DNA from 4 places in the Rhodococcus qingshengii JCM 15477 genome. Region 4 is predicted to be linked to each of the others. Evidence: riboswitches for the same ligand, from Rfam matches in the RefSeq annotation. Region 4 holds a riboswitch; each other region holds the start of a gene.
What was found. Region 4 has a riboswitch for cobalamin ahead of M0639_RS05815 (ABC transporter substrate-binding protein). Riboswitches for the same ligand answer to the same signal wherever they lie in the genome.
Positions count from the first base shown of each region.

Region 1 (4,557 bases), 500 kb from region 4:
GTGGTCCCCAAGCGTCATGCAGAGAACCTCGATGCTCTCGAAAGTCACGAAGGCGCAGAGATGTTCCGCGTCGGCACGCTCATCGCCGGAGCTCTACGCCGCTGCGACATCGCCGCTGACGGAGTCAACTTTCTCGTCAACGACGGGCGTGCCGCGGGCCAAACCGTGTTCCACTCGCACCTGCACGTCGTCCCCCGCCATCGCGGCGACAAGGCGAAGTTCGCTGCTGGACTCCTCGCCAGGCGAGCCGTCGAGCTGGAGCAGGTGGGCGCGTCGATCCGAAGTCAGCTCACGGTCTGAAGGAATTCCGTCACCACTTCGCGATAGCGCTGCGGTTGATCGTCGTGGACCAGGTGGCCTGCATCGGCAATACGTACGTACCGAGTTCCCGGCCTCTCGGCCATCTCTCGCATCTGTCCCTCAGGGGTGATGGTGAACTCTCCCTCGATCAGCAAGGTCGGCACCTCGATCGCCTTCCACTGATCCCAGAAATGCCTCGTGCCCCACTCCTCCGAGATGTCGCGGAAGGTCGACACGTCGCCGTGCAGGTACCACCCGTCGTCGCGGCGGTCGAAAGAATCGAGAAAGTACTGGCCGGCGACGGGGCCGAAGAATTCCTTCATCGCCTCCTCGGAAGCAAACGGCTGCGGCCACGCCGAGATCATCTGCGCCCAGTCCGCAGCGGTGCGTCCACGAAAGTCCGGGGCCATGTCTTCGAGGACCAGCGCACAAACCTTTTCGGGATGCGCGGCGGCGAAGCACCACGCATGCAGAGCCCCCATCGAATGACCGATCACGATCATCGGCTCCTCGATGGACGCAACCGCCGATGTCAGGTCCTCGACGAATGCCTCGGTAGTCAGTGCCGCTGGCGCCGGCCTGCCGTGACCGGCAGCGTCGAAGGTGTAGACGTGGCCGAACTCGCGGATCCACGGCACCTGGCGTAGCCACGTTCGGGAGCTGCCCATGAGGCCGTGCAACAACAGAATCGGTTGTCCCGTTCCACCTTCGTCATGCAACACGAGTGTCACGGTACGCGGTGAAGGTGCGCGGGTAATGTCGCTTGCATGGCAGTCGTGAAGATCAATGCAATCGAGGTCCCCGAGGGCGCCGGCCCCGAACTGGAGAAGCGCTTCGCAGCACGCGCTCACGCAGTCGAGAACTCCCCGGGCTTTCTCGGATTCCAACTCCTCCGCCCCACCGCCGGTGAGAGCCGCTACTTCGTGGTGACCCAATGGGAGTCCGAGCAGGCGTTCGCCGATTGGCGTGACGGCCCCGCCCGTGAAGCCCATTCCGGCGAGCGCGCGAAGCCCGTCGCTTCGGGTGCGTCGTTGCTCGAATTCGAAGTTGTCCTGGACGTCGCCGCAAAGAGCTGATCTCGAGCGATTGTGCCTGCCTTGGCGGGCACAATCGACGGTCATCTCGGCTTCACGCGTTGACACGGTGCGGGCTGTAGTGCAAAAGTTCGCATGTAAACGCGATGGTCCGACAGGAATCCGGTGAAAGCCCGGAGCGGTCGCGCCACTGTAATTCGAGGTGAAGTGCCTTTTTCGGCACGACAATTTCGACAGCCAGACACTTCGGCCATCGCATGGACCTAGGGGACGCGAAAATCCCAGGAGGCTTCGATGGCTCTCGCCTATTCTCCCGATACGTCGATCGATTCGACTCGTCTTGCTTTCCTCGCCGCTGCAGTAGTTCTGTTCGCGATGCTGGCTCTCTACCTGGTCGGATTCGACCAGGGCGCTATCTCTCGCACCGGCATGTACATGCATGAATTGATGCACGACGGTCGACACTTGATGGGCCTGCCGTGCCACTAGCCGACAATTTCACGAAGCTTCTCATTCGTGGTTTGTTGGCTGGTCTGATCGCAGGCATCCTTGCCGGCGGAGTTGCATTCGTGCTGGGTGAACCGCACGTCAACGCTGCCATTGCGATCGAAGAAGCCAACAGCGCCACCGGTGAGGTTTCCGGCGAAGCCGCTGGGCATTCGCACGGTGACGAAGAAGAACCACTGGTGAGCCGCGACGGGCAGCGCGCCGGGCTGTTCCTGGCCACAGCGCTTGCCGGACTGGCACTCGGGGCGATCTTCTCGGTCGTTGCCAATTACGCTCGACGACTCACCGGAATGTCCGGGCCGTTGTTGGCGATCGCCATCGCCGTCGGTGGTTGGCTGGCTATCGAGGCCGTCCCCTTTTTCAAGTACCCGGCCAATCCGCCGGCCGTCGGAGATCCCGACACCATCAACCAGCGCACACTGCTGTGGCTGGCCGCCGTGATTCTCGGGCTGCTGTCCGTCACCGCGGCAGCAGCGGCGGCAAAGGCAGTTTCCGGGCACGAGTTCCTCAGCGTGCGCATCGCTGCTCCGGTGGCTGCGTTCCTGGTGATCGTCGCGATCGGTTACGTCTCGCTTCCCGGCATCAACGAGGTGGGCGAGGACTTCCCGGCAACTCTGCTGTGGGAGTTCCGACTTTCCTCGCTCGCTACGCAGGCGACGCTCTGGCTCGTGCTCGGGTTGGCATTCGCCTTCCTCACCGAGCGCGCGACCAAGGACACCGAAGTAGCAAAGAAGTACGCCCTTCGCTGAACCTGCTGTGCGCCTTTATTAACCTCCCGCGGTTAATAAAGGCGCACAGCAGTTCTGTTTCAGCTCAGATGATGCACTTCCTGCAGTCCGTACACCGGTGTCGGGATGCCCTCGTAACGCGCCTTCAATTGCAACGCCAAGTACAGCGAGTAGTGGCGCGACTGGTGCAGATTGCCTCCGTGGAACCACAGCGCTTCCTGCTGCGTCGGCTTCCACATGTTGCGCTGCTCGCCTTCCCACGGTCCCGGATCCTTGGTGGTATTCGAGCCCAGGCCCCACACCTTGCCGACCTTGTCGGCGGTGTCCTGACCGATCAGATCCGCCACCCAGCCATTCATCGAGCCGTAGCCGGTCGCGTAGACCACCACGTCGGCAGGCAATTCCGTACCGTCTTCGAGGATCACGCTGTTCTCGGTCAGCTCACGAATGTTGCCGTGCGCGAGCTTGATGTCTCCATTGGCAACCAGTTCGGCAGCGCCGACATCGATGTAGTAGCCCGAGCCACGGCGTAGGTACTTCATGAACAGGCCCGAACCGTCGTCGCCCCAGTCGTGCTCGAAGCCCGCCTTCTCGAGGCGATCGTAGAAATCCTTGTCGCGCTCACGGATTGCGTCGTACACCGGGATCTGGAACTCGTGCATGATCCGGTACGGCAGCGAACCGAACGTGAGGTCCGCCTTGTGTGTCGTCATGCCGGCGGCCAGTGCTCGCTCCGAGTACAGATCGCCCAAGCCCAAATCCATCAGCGAATCCGACTTCACGATGTGCGTCGAGCTGCGCTGCACCATCGTGACGTCGATGCCGTTCTCCCACAGTGCACCGCAGATGTCGTGCGAGGAGTTGTTGGCCCCGATCACGACGACCTTCTTGCCCACGTACTGATCCGGGCCGGGGTGCTTGCTCGAGTGGTGCTGATCGCCGAGGAACTTGTCCTGCCCGGGGAACGTCGGAACGTTGGCCTTGCCGGACATACCCGTCGCCATCACCAACTGCTTGGGACGCAACGTCAGCTTCTCGCCGTTGCGGTTGACCTCGACGGTCCATTCCTGGGTCTTCTCGTCGAACGACGCCGAGGTGCAGGTCGTGGAACTCCAGTACGGAACCTCCATGACCTTGGTGTACATCTCGAGCCAGTCGCCGATCTTGTCCTTGGGCGCGAACACCGGCCAGTTGTCGGGGAACGGCATGTATGGCAGGTGGTCGTACCAAACCGGATCGTGCAGGCACAGGGACTTGTAGCGTCCGCGCCACTGATCGCCGGGTCGCTCATGGCTGTCGATCACGATGGCCGGTACTCCGAGCTGACGCATCCGGGCGCCGAGCGCGATGCCGCCCTGGCCGCCGCCGACGATCACGACGTAAGGCTGTGTGGTGTAACCGAGTTCGCGGTCTTCGATCTCCTTCTGCTCGGCCCACGTGATGCGGTTCGGGTCTGCCCCATGCTTGGCGCCGCGCGGACGACGAGTGCCCTTACCTTCTTCGTACCCCTTCAACTCCTGCAGCGACGTCAGCAGGGTCCAACCTTCATCTCCCTTCAAACGAAGGTGCCCGTGCGCACGCCCGGTTGCAGTCTCGAACTCGATCCAGGCTGACGTGACGCCGTCGGCCTCGTCGGGCGTCTCGGTCGTCCGGAATCCCGAAGGATCGGTGTCGTCGAGTCGCGCGGAGAGCATGTCGGCGATCTGCTCGCGACCTTCGACGGTCTTGATGTTCCAGGTGAACGACACCAGGTCTCGCCAGAAGCTGTCGAGTGCGAATTTGCCTGCCACACGCTCGATGTCACGAGCCGCGAGGGCCGACTCGAAATCCGCCAGCCAGGCGTCGACGCGCTCCTGAGGTGTCACCGCCGTCAACTTCACCTCGGGGGTGACTGCGGAATCGATGGTTTGCGTCATCACTTCTCCTTGTTTGTGAATGTGACACACAGCACATCCCATAAGTGGCCCCGGTCACAAGCGTTGCAGTCT
Region 1 covers NZ_CP096563.1:774,730-779,286, reverse strand. Annotated here, with positions in the region: gene M0639_RS03545 (HIT family protein) at 1-300, shown strand, start outside; gene M0639_RS03540 (alpha/beta fold hydrolase) at 285-1,022, opposite strand; gene mhuD (mycobilin-forming heme oxygenase MhuD) at 1,068-1,376, shown strand; cobalamin riboswitch at 1,465-1,603, shown strand; gene M0639_RS03530 (CbtB domain-containing protein) at 1,629-1,823, shown strand; gene M0639_RS03525 (CbtA family protein) at 1,814-2,590, shown strand; gene M0639_RS03520 (flavin-containing monooxygenase) at 2,650-4,485, opposite strand.
Region 1: another riboswitch for cobalamin. It lies ahead of M0639_RS03530 (CbtB domain-containing protein); the one in region 4 lies ahead of M0639_RS05815 (ABC transporter substrate-binding protein).

Region 2 (4,557 bases), 110 kb from region 4:
GCGCAACGTGTGGGCCACACGGGATTCCGCGTAGTCACCGACCAGGTCGACGCTGGCCACCAGGTAGACCTGTCGCGGCCCGAGGTATTCCATACGCAGGAACGTGATTCGGTTGATCTCGGGCAGTTGGGTGAGAGCTTCGATGGCTGCTGCCCGCAGCGTCGGTGAGGCCTCTTCGCCGACCAGGAAGCGGCGGTTCCGATCTATCAGAATGATTGCGATGACCCCGAGGAGAATGCCGACGAAGATGGAGCCGAGGGCGTCGGGGACGGGTGAACCGGTGACCTGGTGCAACAGAACACCGACGAACGCGATGACCAAACCGATAAGTGCCGCAGCATCTTCGGCGAACACGGCCCGAGTCGTCGGGTCGGATGTGTTGAGTGCCTGGGTCATGACGTCGCGGTTCACGGCGGACGCTTCGTTTCGGAGTTGTTTGTACGCCTGCCGGAACGAGATGCCTTCGAGGATGAACGAGACGCCGAGGACGGCGTAGGCGACACCGAAGTCGGACGCCGGTTCGGAATGGAACAGTTCCTGGATGCCATGGGTGATCGAGACACCCGCGCCGAGTGCAAACAGTCCGAGGGCGGCGAACATCGACCAGATGTAGGCCTCCCGGCCGTAGCCGAGTGGCTGGTCTCGGTCGGGAACCCTTTTCGAGCGGCGGTTCGCGATCAGCAGCAGCACTTCGTTGCCGGTATCGGCCCAGGAGTGGGTGGCCTCTGCGACCATCGATGCAGATCCGGTGACGATGGCGGCCGCCGTCTTGGCACCGGCGATCAGCGCGTTCGCCGCAAACGCCAGTACGACTGTCGTGGTGCTCTCGTCGGCCGATGCTTCCGTTTCGGTGCTCACGATTCTCAGGCTAGGCGGGTGACGACGGTTTCGTGCGGTGACGCTCGGCGACGGAGTGCAGCAGTGTGGCGACGGCGTCGTGGAACTGCGTCAGGCCCGGCTCTTCGACGGGAAAGTGCCCGCACCCGTCCAGCATCACGAATTCGGTGGGTGCGTTGATGCGGCGGAGGAACTGCAGGCTCAGTTCGGGTGGCGTCCATCGGTCGTCGGCCGGGTGGGTGAGCAGAACGGGCGTCGTCCGAAATGCTTCGGGTGCGGTGTGGTCGAACGAGAAGTAGCTGCTGAGGAATCCGAGTGGCACCCGAACACCGCCACCGCGCGGATCGGTTGCGCACAGCGTTGCGAGCTCCCGATTGCTGCTCATGTTCGCCACGTCGGCGACCCAACGGATGGGCACGCGGATACGGCCCACCAGTCGTTCGGTGCGCCGCATCAGGGGAGCGCCGTAGACACCCATCGGGCCGAACCGCGCCGCGGCAGCTCTGGCCGATGGATCCGAGGGATCGAGCAGGCAGGTAGCGACGACGGCGTCGGCCAGACCGGTCCGCGCGGCTACCTCGTAGGCCAGCAGACCGCCGATGCTGGCTCCCAACAACACCAGCGGCCGATCGTCGGCTGCCTTCTCGGCCCGGACGAGATCGCAGAGGAGATCGACCCACTGCTCGTACCGGACGCCGGCGGGATCGGCTACGACGGTGTCGCCGTACAGCGGAAGGTCAGGGAAGAGGACTTCGGCTCCGAGTTTCACGCCGATCCCGGCGAACGGCCACAACGCGCCCGAGTAGCCGCCGGCGCCGTGGATGCCGAGAACACGAACCGGCGCGTCTGGAACCACGGCCCGTGCGACGTGGACGGTGTTGCCGTTCCACTCCCACCACGTCGGGGTCGGCGCCGGCATGTGGTCGGTGTACCGGTCGGGCATAAACTTCGAGTAATTGGCGCTGGTCACCTACACAATTCTCGGTATCGGCGTCGCGGCTGACAACTCGCATCGGAGGACCGTGTCGACTCGGCGGAAAAGGCCCTCCCAGCAGCGCTCGAGGGCTACCTACGACGCGATCCTGGAGGCAGCTACTCGCGTTTTCGCTTCGGAAGCCATGGCAGCGACCACCAACCGGATCGCTGACGAAGCAGGGGTGTCGGTGGGCTCGCTCTACCAGTATTTCGGCGACAAGTACGAGATCCTCTCGGAGTTGGCGAACCGTCACGTGAGTGCTGCGCGGGAGAGTTTTGCGCTCTGCCTTGCCGACATCGTCGAGCGTGAGCTCACCCCGGAGGAGGCCGTCCGGATGTTGGTGGAGTGCGCGGTCGAAGTGAACAGTAAGCCGCGAGAGTTCTTTCACCTGCTCTACGATCAGGTTCCGCGTACGCGTGAGCTCATCGAGCAGGTCGAAGAAATGAATCGTCAACTGGTACTAGGCTTTTCGGAGCGACTCCAGAGCCACGGTTTCAGTGCGGAGGATGCGTTGTTGACGTCGCGGCTGACCGTGACTGCCGTGGACAGTCAGGTGCATCGGGTTGTGCTGGAATCGGATTCACCCGAAGAACTTCGAGTGCGAACGGAAGCCGTCGTACGGCACGCGAGATCGATGATCGGGTCGCAACCTTGATCCGGTGTCGAGAATGGTGACCGCGGTCCGTTATGGTTCTGACGTCATCATCGAGGTAATGGGAAGTCGGTGCAATTCCGGCGCGGTCCCGCCACTGTGAGGTCGTCCCTGCGTCGACCGTAGCCAGATACCACCCTCGTTGACGTTGTGTCATGCCACGAGGATGGATCGGTCACACCATGAATGCTGTTGGCGGAGCTCTGTCTCCACCTACCCACCTGCCTGCGCCGAAGGCTGGTGCACCGCGAGGACGACTCGGTCCGGGTATCGTGCTGCCCGCTCTGGTGATCGTCACCGTGCTCTCTGCTGTGTGCGCGTTGGCGTTCGGATCCGAGATGCTCCCCGTGTCCACTGTGGTGGACGTGGTGCACTCGCGCTTCGGAGGCCCACCCGTCACGCGTTCCGAACTTGCGATCGTGTGGGGGATCAGAGCACCTCGGGTACTGCTCGGTCTGGCCGTCGGCGCTGGTCTTGCCGTCGCCGGCGCGGTGGTGCAAACCCTCGTCCGTAACGCTCTCGCCGATCCCCACCTGCTGGGAGTGTCGTCCGGCGCGAGTGTCGGTGCCACCGCCGTCATCACCACCGGACTGTTCGCCGGCGCGGGAGTGTGGGCGCTCAGTTTCGGCGCGATGATCGGGGCGTTGGGAGCTGCGATTCTCGTCTTCACCATCGCGACGCTGCAAGGCGGTATCACTCCACTGCGATTGGTTCTGACCGGCACCGTTACCGCATCCGCCCTGTCGGCGATCGCGAGTTTTCTGGTGCTGCGTACCAATGATTCCCAGGCCGCGCAGTCCGTATTGTTCTGGCTCCTGGGAAGTTTGGCCGGGGCATCCTGGGACAAGTTGTGGGCGCCGGTCATCGTTGTGTTCCTGCTGACGGCAGCGGTGTTCGCGCTGCACGGTTGGCTGGACGCGCTGGCGGCCGGACCGGACGTCGCGGCTTCGCTCGGTATTCCCATCCGAACCCTGCGAAACGTGCTGTTCGGCGTGCTGGCAGCGTTGGTCGGCACGATGGTTGCGGTGTCCGGCGCGATTGCCTTCGTAGGCCTGGTCATACCGCACGTCACACGCATGCTTGTCGGAGCCAGACATCGAGTGGTGTTACCGGCGGCAGCACTGATCGGCGCGTCCTTCCTGGTGTGGGTCGACGTCGTGGCGCGGACCTCGTTGCGGCCGACCGAGATCCCGCTGAGCGTGGTGACCGGGGTGATCGGGGCCCCGCTGTTTCTCCTGCTTCTCGGCCGTCGGCGCTACCGATTCGGTGGCAGTTCGTGAGCGCCCGAGCCCTGGCGCTGACCGCGTCCGGAGTAGTTGTCCGCATCGACCGTCGAACCATCGTCAAAGGCGTCGACATCGCGGCCGACGCCGGTGCAGTAGTCGGCGTGGTTGGTCCGAACGGATCGGGCAAGTCGACGTTCTTGCGTGCTCTCGCCGGTCTCGGGCCGATCGCCGGCGGTGACATTCGTGTCGGCGGCGACTCCGTGCACGCGATGCCCGCGCGGTCGCGGGCCAAAGCCATTTCCTTTGTGGCGCAGGAAGAGCAGAGTCCCGCCGATTTGTTGGTTCACGAGTACGTGAGTCTGGGCCGCACACCACATGCAAAGCCCTGGAGCGTCGGTGGAAAGCACGAGAATGCCGTCGTCGATCGTGCTCTGGGCGAGGTCGGAATGATCGAGCACCGGTTCTCTTCGATGGACACGCTTTCCGGCGGTGAGCGTCGGCGGGTGTTTCTCGCCCGAGGTCTCGCGCAGGACGCCGGTGTGCTCATCCTCGACGAGCCGACCAATCATCTCGACATCCGGCATCAACTCGAACTGCTCGATCTGGTCCGGTCGTTGGACCGGACGGTGATCATGGCACTGCACGACCTCGATTTGGCTGCGGCAGTGTGCGATCGGGTGCTCGTGCTCGCGGATGGAGTGGCCAGGGCGTTCGGACATCCATCCGACGTACTCACCACCTCGGTGGTGGCAACTGTTTTCGGCGTCGAGACTTTCGAACTCGTGAACCCCGCGACAGGCCGTTCACACCTCGTATTCGAATCACGAAATTCTCAACCACAACACACATTTTCGGAGAGTGCACTT
Region 2 covers NZ_CP096563.1:1,162,017-1,166,573, forward strand. Annotated here, with positions in the region: gene M0639_RS05275 (cation diffusion facilitator family transporter) at 1-858, opposite strand, end outside; gene M0639_RS05280 (alpha/beta hydrolase) at 869-1,807, opposite strand; gene M0639_RS05285 (TetR/AcrR family transcriptional regulator) at 1,794-2,468, shown strand; cobalamin riboswitch at 2,485-2,620, shown strand; gene M0639_RS05290 (FecCD family ABC transporter permease) at 2,738-3,745, shown strand; gene M0639_RS05295 (ABC transporter ATP-binding protein) at 3,742-4,557, shown strand, end outside; gene M0639_RS05300 (ABC transporter substrate-binding protein) at 4,557-4,557, shown strand, end outside.
Region 2: another riboswitch for cobalamin. It lies ahead of M0639_RS05290 (FecCD family ABC transporter permease); the one in region 4 lies ahead of M0639_RS05815 (ABC transporter substrate-binding protein).

Region 3 (4,557 bases), 2.6 Mb from region 4:
CGCCTACTCGATGTCGATATCGAACGTGCACGCAGCGAACTCGACGACCTCGAAAGGCTCTCTCGAGACGCGCTGGCGGACGTGCGCTCGGCCGTCGAAGGATTTCGTGGGATTTCTCTTCCCGTCGAGATAGCCCGAGCGCGAGAGGCATTGCGTGCGGCTGGTATCGAAGACGAGGTGCCGAGCAGTACCGACATGGTTCCCACGCGTCTTCGGGAACTCTTTGCATGGACGATCCGTGAGGGCGTCACCAACGTCGTTCGACACAGCGGTGCGACCCACTGCCGGATCACGGTCGACGAAAATAGTGCGTCGGTCGTCGACGACGGACGAGGGGCCGAGTCGACGTCTTCCGGAAACGGTCTGATCGGATTGCGCGAGCGCGCCGGAGCGTCGGGCGCACGAGTGATCATCACTCATCCCCAGCCGCAGGGGTTTGCACTTCAAGTAGTCGAACAGGAGACAGAGTGAACAGCCAGGGCGATCGAGCAACCATACGGCTGCTCTTGGCGGACGATCAGGCGCTCGTGCGAGGAGCTTTGGCCGCGCTGCTCGATCTGGAATCCGACCTGTCCGTGGTAGCCGAGGTCGGTCGCGGCGACGAGGTGGTGTCCGCCGTTCTCGAACACCGCCCGGACGTCGCGCTTCTGGACGTCGAGATGCCCGGCATGGACGGAATCGCCGCGACGGCGGCCCTTCGCGAGGCAGCACCCGACACCCGGGTTCTGATCGTCACCACGTTCGGCCGTCCCGGATTTCTTCGTAAAGCCCTGCACGCCGGGGCCGGCGGGTTCGTCGTCAAGGACACCCCCGCCAGGCAGCTTGCCGACGCGGTCAGGCGTGTCCACGCCGGACTGCGCGTCGTCGATCCCACCCTTGCGGCCGACAGCCTCGTCAGCGGCGAGTCGCCCCTGACGGAGCGTGAGACCCAAGTACTGCGCGCCGCTCACGACGGCGCACCCGTGGCAGCCATCGCAGGGGCGCTCTTCCTGTCTGCCGGGACAGTTCGAAATCATCTGTCATCCGCGATGGGTAAGACGGGTGCGTCGACGCGCGCGGAAGCCGTCAGAATCGCCGAGTCGAACGGCTGGCTCTGATCCGCGCGTCTGGAATAGCCTTCCCCGGCAAATAGTTCGCCGTTCGATTCGTGATGGCGATTTGTCCAGATCACTCAAAGTAGGGACCTTCTACCCTAGGGATTTTCCCTGCAAACGACCGCTTCGCGAGAATCCGAAACAGCTAATCGTTCGATACCTGGCTATGATGCAGTTAATTGAATCGACGGAGCCTGTGCGTAGCGGGGGAAGGGACGTCTCATGTCGAACCAGTTCAACGATCGCTTGAACTCGCTGTTCGAGACTGCCGACTTTCACGTCACCAACGCGATGGTCGTTCGCGGCATGACCGAGTTCGGCTGCCGTATCTCCACGCCGTACCTGTCGCAACTGCGCACCGGCGTCCGAACCAATCCGTCACCCGAAGTGGTTGCCGCCCTCGCCCACTTCTTCAACGTCCATCCGGACTACTTCTACGCCCCGTCCGATCACACTCCGCCCGCGATCTCAGGTGGCGAGGCAGACCTCTCCCTCCTCGAACAGCTGCACAACGTGCGCCTGCGGAACCTCACCTCCCGTGTCGTCGACCTCTCACCGTCTTCACAGGATCTGCTTGTCGAAATGGCGGAGAATCTACGTTCCTCCGAAAATCTTCCGCGTGTACCACCGGACTCGAATTCCTACATGTCACGCGCATAGCGCCCTTCGCCGACTCTCCTTGACTGCTCAGGGAGGGTTGGCCTTATGCTGGTCGATGCAGCTGGTTCGCCCGGCACGGTCATGAGGAGCCCCGAAGACCGGTCCCGGCGTCGAAGCTCCGTCAGCGCAAGCTGTCGGGGTGAGAGGGAACCCGGTGAAAATCCGGGACTGTCCCGCAGCGGTAAGCAGGAACGACCGCCGTTCATGTGCACTGGGCATCCGCCTGGGAAGCGACGGCCAGTAGGTTCGATCCAACTCGATCGAGTGCCCGCGAGTCCGAAGACCTGCCGACTGTGTCGGGCACGCCGTGCCCGACGGTCCACCGCCTCGTGGAATGGGCGTGTAGATCTCCATCGGACCTCGCGTGCGGTGCGGGCAGTGCTGCCCGCTGAAACTCGGGGTCTCGTGAGGTATACCCGTCTGCCGGCAGTGGCCATCAGTGCATTGGCAATCTGGAGAAACTCCGTGACAACAACATTCACTTCGACCGTGCTGGGCTCACCGCGCATCGGTCCTCATCGAGAACTCAAGCGGGCAACCGAAAGCTACTGGGCAGGGCGCATCGACGCCGACGCCCTGCAGGCTGTCGCCCGTGACCTCCGTCGGCAGGGCTTGGCCGACCTCCGTGACCTGGGCCTCGACTCCGTCCCGGTCAATACCTTCTCCTTCTACGACCAGATGCTCGACACCGCAGTTCTTCTCGGCGCGCTGCCCGACCGCGTCGCGTCGGTCGCCGATCCGTTGGACCGCTACTTTGCCGCTGCCCGTGGGACGGACACCATCGCGCCGCTCGAAATGACGAAGTGGTTCGACACCAACTACCACTACCTGGTGCCGGAGATCTCGCCGTCCACCACGTTCGCACTCGACCCGTCCAAGGTCTTGTCCGAACTGGCAGAAGCACTTTCCGACGGCATTGCAGCCCGCCCGGTCGTCATCGGACCGGTCACCTTCCTGCTGCTCTCGAAGGCTGTCGGCACTGACGAGCCGCTGCTCTCGCGACTCGAAGAACTACTCCCCCTCTACGCGGATCTACTCGGCCGGCTCGCGAAGGCCGGTGCGAGCTGGGTTCAGCTCGACGAACCGGCCCTCGTGGGCGATCGCACCGACGAGGAAATCGAAGCGGCACGCGCTGCGTACGAACAGCTTTCAGCGCTGTCCGAGCGGCCGTCGATCCTGTTGGCGTCGTACTTCGGTTCGCTGCGTGAGGCGCTGCCCGCGCTTGCGTCCACCGACGTCGAAGGATTTGCCGTCGACCTGGTGGCCGGTCAGGATTCGATCGGCTCCGTCCCCGAACTCGCCCGCAAACTGGTCGTCGCCGGTGTGGTCGACGGACGAAACATCTGGCGGTCGGATCTGGATTCGGCACTGAGCACGTTGGGTGCTCTGTTGGGCAGCGTGGATACTCTTGCCGTCTCCACATCGTGCTCCCTGCTGCATGTTCCGTACACTCTCGACGCAGAGGCCGATGTCGACAAGGCCCTGCGCTCGTGGCTCGCGTTCGGCACCGAGAAGGTCAAGGAAGTAGTAACTCTCGCAACCGCTCTCACACAGGGCCGAGAGTCGGTGGAGGACGAGTTCGCTCTGGCACGAGCGGCCGCGTCGACCCGCAAGGACGATCGCAGACTCAATGATGCGAGTGTTCGGGGACGCCTGGCCGCCGTGCTGAACTCGGCGACCGGTCGCGCGCCCGCCGCCGAACGTCGCGCTGCCCAGGACGAACTGCTTTCTCTGCCGCCGCTGCCCACGACGACTATCGGTTCGTACCCGCAAACCTCGAAGATCCGCATCGCTCGCGCAGCACTGCGCACGGGCGAGATCGACGAAGCCGAGTACGTCAACCGTATGCGCGCCGAAGTTGCCGAAGTTGTTGCGCTCCAGGAAAAGCTGGACCTGGACGTTCTTGTTCACGGTGAGCCGGAACGCAACGACATGGTCCAGTACTTCGCGGAGCAGTTGGACGGATTCTTCGCCACCGCCAACGGTTGGGTCCAGTCGTACGGCACCCGCTGCGTGCGTCCGCCGATTCTGTACGGCGACGTCTCCCGCCCGAAACAGATGACCGTCGACTGGATCACGTACGCGCAGTCCCTGACCGACAAGCCGGTCAAGGGCATGCTCACCGGACCCGTCACCATTCTGGCCTGGTCGTTCGTCCGCGACGACCAACCCCTCGCCGACTCGGCAAATCAAGTCGCACTGGCCATTCGAGACGAGACCGTCGACCTGCAGGCCGCCGGAATCGGAATCATCCAGGTCGACGAACCGGCTCTACGAGAACTACTCCCACTGCGTGCCGAGGATCAGCGCGCCTACCTGGACTGGTCGGTCGGCGCCTTCCGGTTGGCTACCTCGGGCGTCGCGGATTCCACCGCGATCCACACGCACCTGTGCTACTCCGAGTTCGGAGCGGTGATCGGCGCCATCGCCGGCCTCGACGCGGACGTCACGTCCATCGAGGCGGCGCGCTCACACATGGAGGTCCTCGACGATCTCAGTTCGGTCGGGTTCGACCTCGGCGTCGGCCCGGGTGTCTACGACATCCACTCGCCGCGGGTGCCGAGCGTCGACGAGATTGCCGAATCCCTGCGTGAGGCACTCAAAGCTGTTCCTGTCGAGCGGTTGTGGGTCAACCCGGACTGCGGTTTGAAGACCCGCGGTTCCGTCGAGGTCGAGGCGTCACTGCGTAACCTCGTCGAAGCCGCGAAGTTGGTACGAGCGGAGCTATAGGGGCAAAGCCCCGGTGCGCCTTTTTGGTAGTGGGCACTACCAAAAAGGCGCACGGGGGTCAGCTCAACCACGT
Region 3 covers NZ_CP096563.1:5,033,736-5,038,292, forward strand. Annotated here, with positions in the region: gene M0639_RS22990 (sensor histidine kinase) at 1-471, shown strand, start outside; gene M0639_RS22995 (response regulator transcription factor) at 468-1,097, shown strand; gene M0639_RS23000 (helix-turn-helix domain-containing protein) at 1,317-1,754, shown strand; cobalamin riboswitch at 1,836-2,060, shown strand; gene metE (5-methyltetrahydropteroyltriglutamate--homocysteine S-methyltransferase) at 2,220-4,484, shown strand; gene M0639_RS23010 (ABC transporter substrate-binding protein) at 4,543-4,557, opposite strand, start outside.
Region 3: another riboswitch for cobalamin. It lies ahead of metE (5-methyltetrahydropteroyltriglutamate--homocysteine S-methyltransferase); the one in region 4 lies ahead of M0639_RS05815 (ABC transporter substrate-binding protein).

Region 4 (4,557 bases):
GCGCCTTCTGGTCGCTGACGATGTACTCGGTGCCGGACTTCTTCCTCGTGGCGAACCCCGTCGACCGATACTCGATCGGCGACCGCACTCCAGGAATCGTCCACGACGCCGACGGTGCGTTGACGATCACGATCAGCCACGAGGAGCCGAAAGATCCCACGGCGAAGGCAAACTGGCTGCCCGCACCGCGCGGGGATTTCCGACCGGTACTGAGAATGTACGAACCTTCGCCCGCCGTGCTCGATCAGTCCTACGTCGTCCCCGCCATCACTCGCTCGCAAGAATGACGGCTCGCGTCTGACGGCCTGCCTGTGCGGGCCGTCAGACGGACGCAGAATCAGGCGTGCGTGCCGCCGTCGATCCGGATCTCCGTGCCCGTGATGAAGGCACCATCGTCGGATGCCAACATCGCGATAACTCCCGCAACACTTTCCGGCCCGGCCATGGGGGCACCACCGGACTCCAGATCAGTGCTCAGAATCGGTGACAACTTGCCGAAGAGTGACCAGTCGGTGTCTTCCGGCAAGTACGACGCCGTAGTATCGGTGATCCCGCTCTTCACACTGCCCGGAGCCACCGCGACGGCACGCAGACCCTGCTTGCCGTATTCGAGAGCCAGTGCGTGAGTGAAGGACTGGATTCCTCCCTTACTTGCGGCATACGCGGCCATGTACGGGTGCGCGAAGGCAGCGGAGGTGGAACTGAAATTCACCACGACTGCGTTGCCGGTGGCAAGGAGAGCCGGCAGTGCCTGGCGCGTGACGAGGAAAGTGCCCGTCAAATTCACGGAGAGCACCTGATTCCACAGGTCCAGCGAGGTCTCGTGGGTGTGCCCACCACGCAGTATCCCGGCGGCGTTGACCAGTACGTCCAATTCCCCGAGAGACGAAATCGCCTGACCCACAACCTTGATGACGGAACCCTCGTCACCGATATCGACGACGACGGTGTCGAGGCGATCCTCCGTCGAAGCATGTTCTGCCGATTTCCGGGTGTTCGCCAAACCCTGCTCGGAGATGTCGGCAGCGACCACGCGGCCACCTTCGGCGAGCAACCGCAGCGCGGTGGCCTGCCCGATTCCAGATCCTGCGCCGGTGACGAGAATACGACGACCTTCGAAACGATTCATTGCTGTGTACCTTTCACGAAAACGAGTTGGCTGGCATTCCAGGCTCGGTGGCGCCGACACTCACAACTCACCCGCGAGCAACTTCAGGTACGGGAAATGCGCAGCACTGCAACAGGTGTGGCACTGCGAAATCTCGGCGAGGCAATGCTCGCCGAAGTGGCGAATGTCAGACGGATCCGGCCGGTGCGGCCAAGGCTCTTTCGATCCAGACAAGACCGGACGGGCGGCGGTCGATCGCCTTACGCCCACGTCGGAAAGTCGCTACGCCGAATCGGGCCGTGCGCAGTGCACGGCCGGAAGCGAGAGAACAGCGGCGTATGGACATCACAGGCACGGTAGCAGCGCCGGCACCACTCGCTCAACCGCGTCGTTTCGAGACCCGAATCATTCAGGTAATCAGATGTCACTTCTGGACAACTCGCTCGACTTAGGCAGCACTAACCTGGCGGCATCCCGAAAACCCGATCCAGGAGCACAGTCGATGACACATGCAGACGCCTCGCGCACAACAACTCCCCCGACGACCGTCCTACGGACCGCTGACCACAATCGCGGACTCAACGACGTTCTCGCGATCGTCGAAGCGATGGAGCGACCGAGCGATCACCTGCTGCGGATCACAGCTCGTTTGACGGAGTCGACCGACGATCCGACCTGGTCACGCCCGAATGTGACCGTACGCATGAATCTCGGGCCGGCCTTCGACGACGCTTCGCGCGTGTACACGGTGCGTTCCTACGATTCAGCGAGCGGATCGATCGTCGTCGATGTGGTCCTGCACGGACAGACCAGTCCGATGATGAGGTGGGCAGCAGCGTTGGCCGTCGGTGACACCTTCGGCCTCACCGGTCCGCGGCCACACTTCTTGATCCCTGATGTTCCTGGTCGACGTATCGCACTTTTTCTGGACGGCACCGCAATACCCGCATTGCACTCGATCATCGAGCAGTTACCTACCGACGTCGTCGGAATCGGCTGGGTCACAACAGATGACGAGGTCGCCTTCGCCGAACTGCCCGCCCTCCCCGGCCTGGAGCTTCACCGCGTGAGCGCAGATCCGACCGAGCCCGACGGCCCACTGGCGGTACGAGCACGCGAGCTCGCCAATCCCGCGAGCTACGTCGTGTGGGGCGCCGGTGAACGCAACGAGATGCGCGCAATCCGGAAGCACTTTCGATCGACCGTCGGACTCGACAAAAACGACGTCGCGATATTCGGATATTGGAAGGAGGGCGTCAGCAACACCGAAATCGACCTCCGTCGACGCGAGAACTACGAGCGCATCCTCGCCGACGGCGGAACCCTCACCGACATCGACGACCTGGCCATCGAGATCTGATTGCCTCACACCAGCCGACCTGACCGGCGGTGCACTGCGGTGATAAGTTCCTCTGTGCCAGCGGACCTCCACACAGGGGGTCAGGGAATCCGGTGTGAATCCGGAACTGACGCGCAGCGGTGAGGGTGACCGCCCGGGCTTACGCCACTGGATGAGAATCTGGGAAGGCGCTCGGGTGGGGCGATCTCGAGTCCGAATACCGGCTGGCAGCAGGGGTCAACAGGCGCCTGTTCACACGGTAACGGGCTCCGCGAACGAGCCCCTGCGAGAACGAGATTCCATGCGTCTGTCCAGACTTCGCCTACCCGCCGCCGCCGTCGCTGCCCTGTTGAGCGCGTCGTTGGTTGCCTGCTCCTCCGACGACAGTGCTGCCCGACTATCCAACTCTTCCGAACAATCGCGCGTGACAGTCCAGAACTGTGGCCGAGACGTCACGGTGGAGCGACCGATCGAACGGGCAATCGCGGTAAATCAACCTGCAGCAGAGATGCTGTTCGCGCTGGGAGTGCAGGACCGGATGGCCGGGTACGCCATGAGCGATGACGATGTCCTCCCAGAACTGCGCGAGGCGCGTGGTCAGGTCCAGGCGTTCGACACCGAGTTCCCGTCATTCGAAAGTGTCCTCGAACGCGAACCGGACATGGTCTACACGACGTTCAACTACACGTTCACCTCGGAGGGCATCGCCGACCGGATCAAGTTCACCGACCTCGGTGTCGCGACATATCAGTCACCCAGCGAGTGCACCGGTCAGGATGCCGAGCAGAGCAAGGCCCTCACGCTCGACGACTTGTACGACGAAATCGACGACGTGGCAACACTGTTCGATGTCAAGAACAAAGGTGTCGAGCTCACCGAGAATTTGAAGGATCGCGCGGCCACCGCCACGGCGGCACTGGGAGCTGAGAACGTGACGCTGGCGTGGTGGTACGCAGCCACGAAGACTCCGTACTTCGCCGGGTGCTGCGGTGCACCGGGAATCATGACCGACGCGGTGGGTGCGAAGAACGCCTTCGACGACAACAAGCAGTACTGGCCCGAAATCGGTTGGGAGAGTGTCCTCGATCGAGACCCGACCGTGCTGGTGCTCGCAGATCTCGACCGCGGTGGAGACGGCGACAGTGCCGCAGACAAGATCGCGTTCCTCGAATCGGACCCGGTCGCCAGCAAGCTCACCGCAGTGAAGAACAAGCGTTACATCATCCTCGAAGGAACGACGATGGATCCCTCGATCCGCAATGTCGGTGGCATCGAACAGCTCTCCGACGGGCTGCGCCAGTTGGGTGTGGTCTAGATGTCCGCGGAGATCTGTGAACTGGTGCGCCAGTGGGACGACCAGCAGGCGGCATACATCGCCGACCGTGAGAAGCGCTTCGACGTGATTCTCGACGTTCTCGAATTGCAGCACGCGCACACCCCGTTCACGGTTGTCGACCTGGCCTGCGGGCCGGGTTCACTGAGCGCCCGAATTCTCGAGAAGTTCGAGCATGCGAGCGTTGTGGGGATCGACTACGACCCGATGCTGCTGGAGCTCGCCCGCCAGTCGTCGACGCGTTTCGGTGACCGACTGCAGCTGATCGACGCAGATCTGGCGGGAGCCGATTGGCCGAATTCGGTGGCTGCGCCGGTTCAGGCGATAGTGTCGACAACCGCGCTGCACTGGTTGCAACCGCAGCAGCTCGTCGAGGTGTACCGGCAGTGCCGCGAACTGCTGAGTCCGGACGGAGTCCTGCTCAACGGTGATCACTTTCGTTTCGACAGCCGCTTCCCTGTCATCGGGCGATGGGCGAAGGCTCACGACGAGCAGACGCAACGCTCCGCCTTTGCTGCCGGTGCTCCCGAGTGGGAGAGCTGGTGGGAGGAGTTGCGGGCAACTCCCGGCATCGGACCAATGACCGACGAGCGAGAGCGCAGATTCGCCGGACGTGACGCCACTGCGCCCACGGCCGTCGACTTCCAGTTGGCGGCGCTCGCGCAAGCAGGTTTTCGGGAGTCAGGGACGGTCTGGCAGCTGTTCGACGACTACGTGGTCTACGGCGTGAGATGACGACAAGAGTTCGGCTGCGTGACAACCCGACGACCGTCACCC
Region 4 covers NZ_CP096563.1:1,276,541-1,281,097, reverse strand. Annotated here, with positions in the region: gene M0639_RS05835 (DUF1254 domain-containing protein) at 1-287, shown strand, start outside; gene M0639_RS05830 (SDR family NAD(P)-dependent oxidoreductase) at 338-1,129, opposite strand; gene M0639_RS05825 (hypothetical protein) at 1,296-1,454, opposite strand; gene M0639_RS05820 (siderophore-interacting protein) at 1,611-2,468, shown strand; cobalamin riboswitch at 2,510-2,690, shown strand; gene M0639_RS05815 (ABC transporter substrate-binding protein) at 2,749-3,762, shown strand; gene M0639_RS05810 (class I SAM-dependent methyltransferase) at 3,763-4,515, shown strand; gene M0639_RS05805 (FecCD family ABC transporter permease) at 4,512-4,557, shown strand, end outside.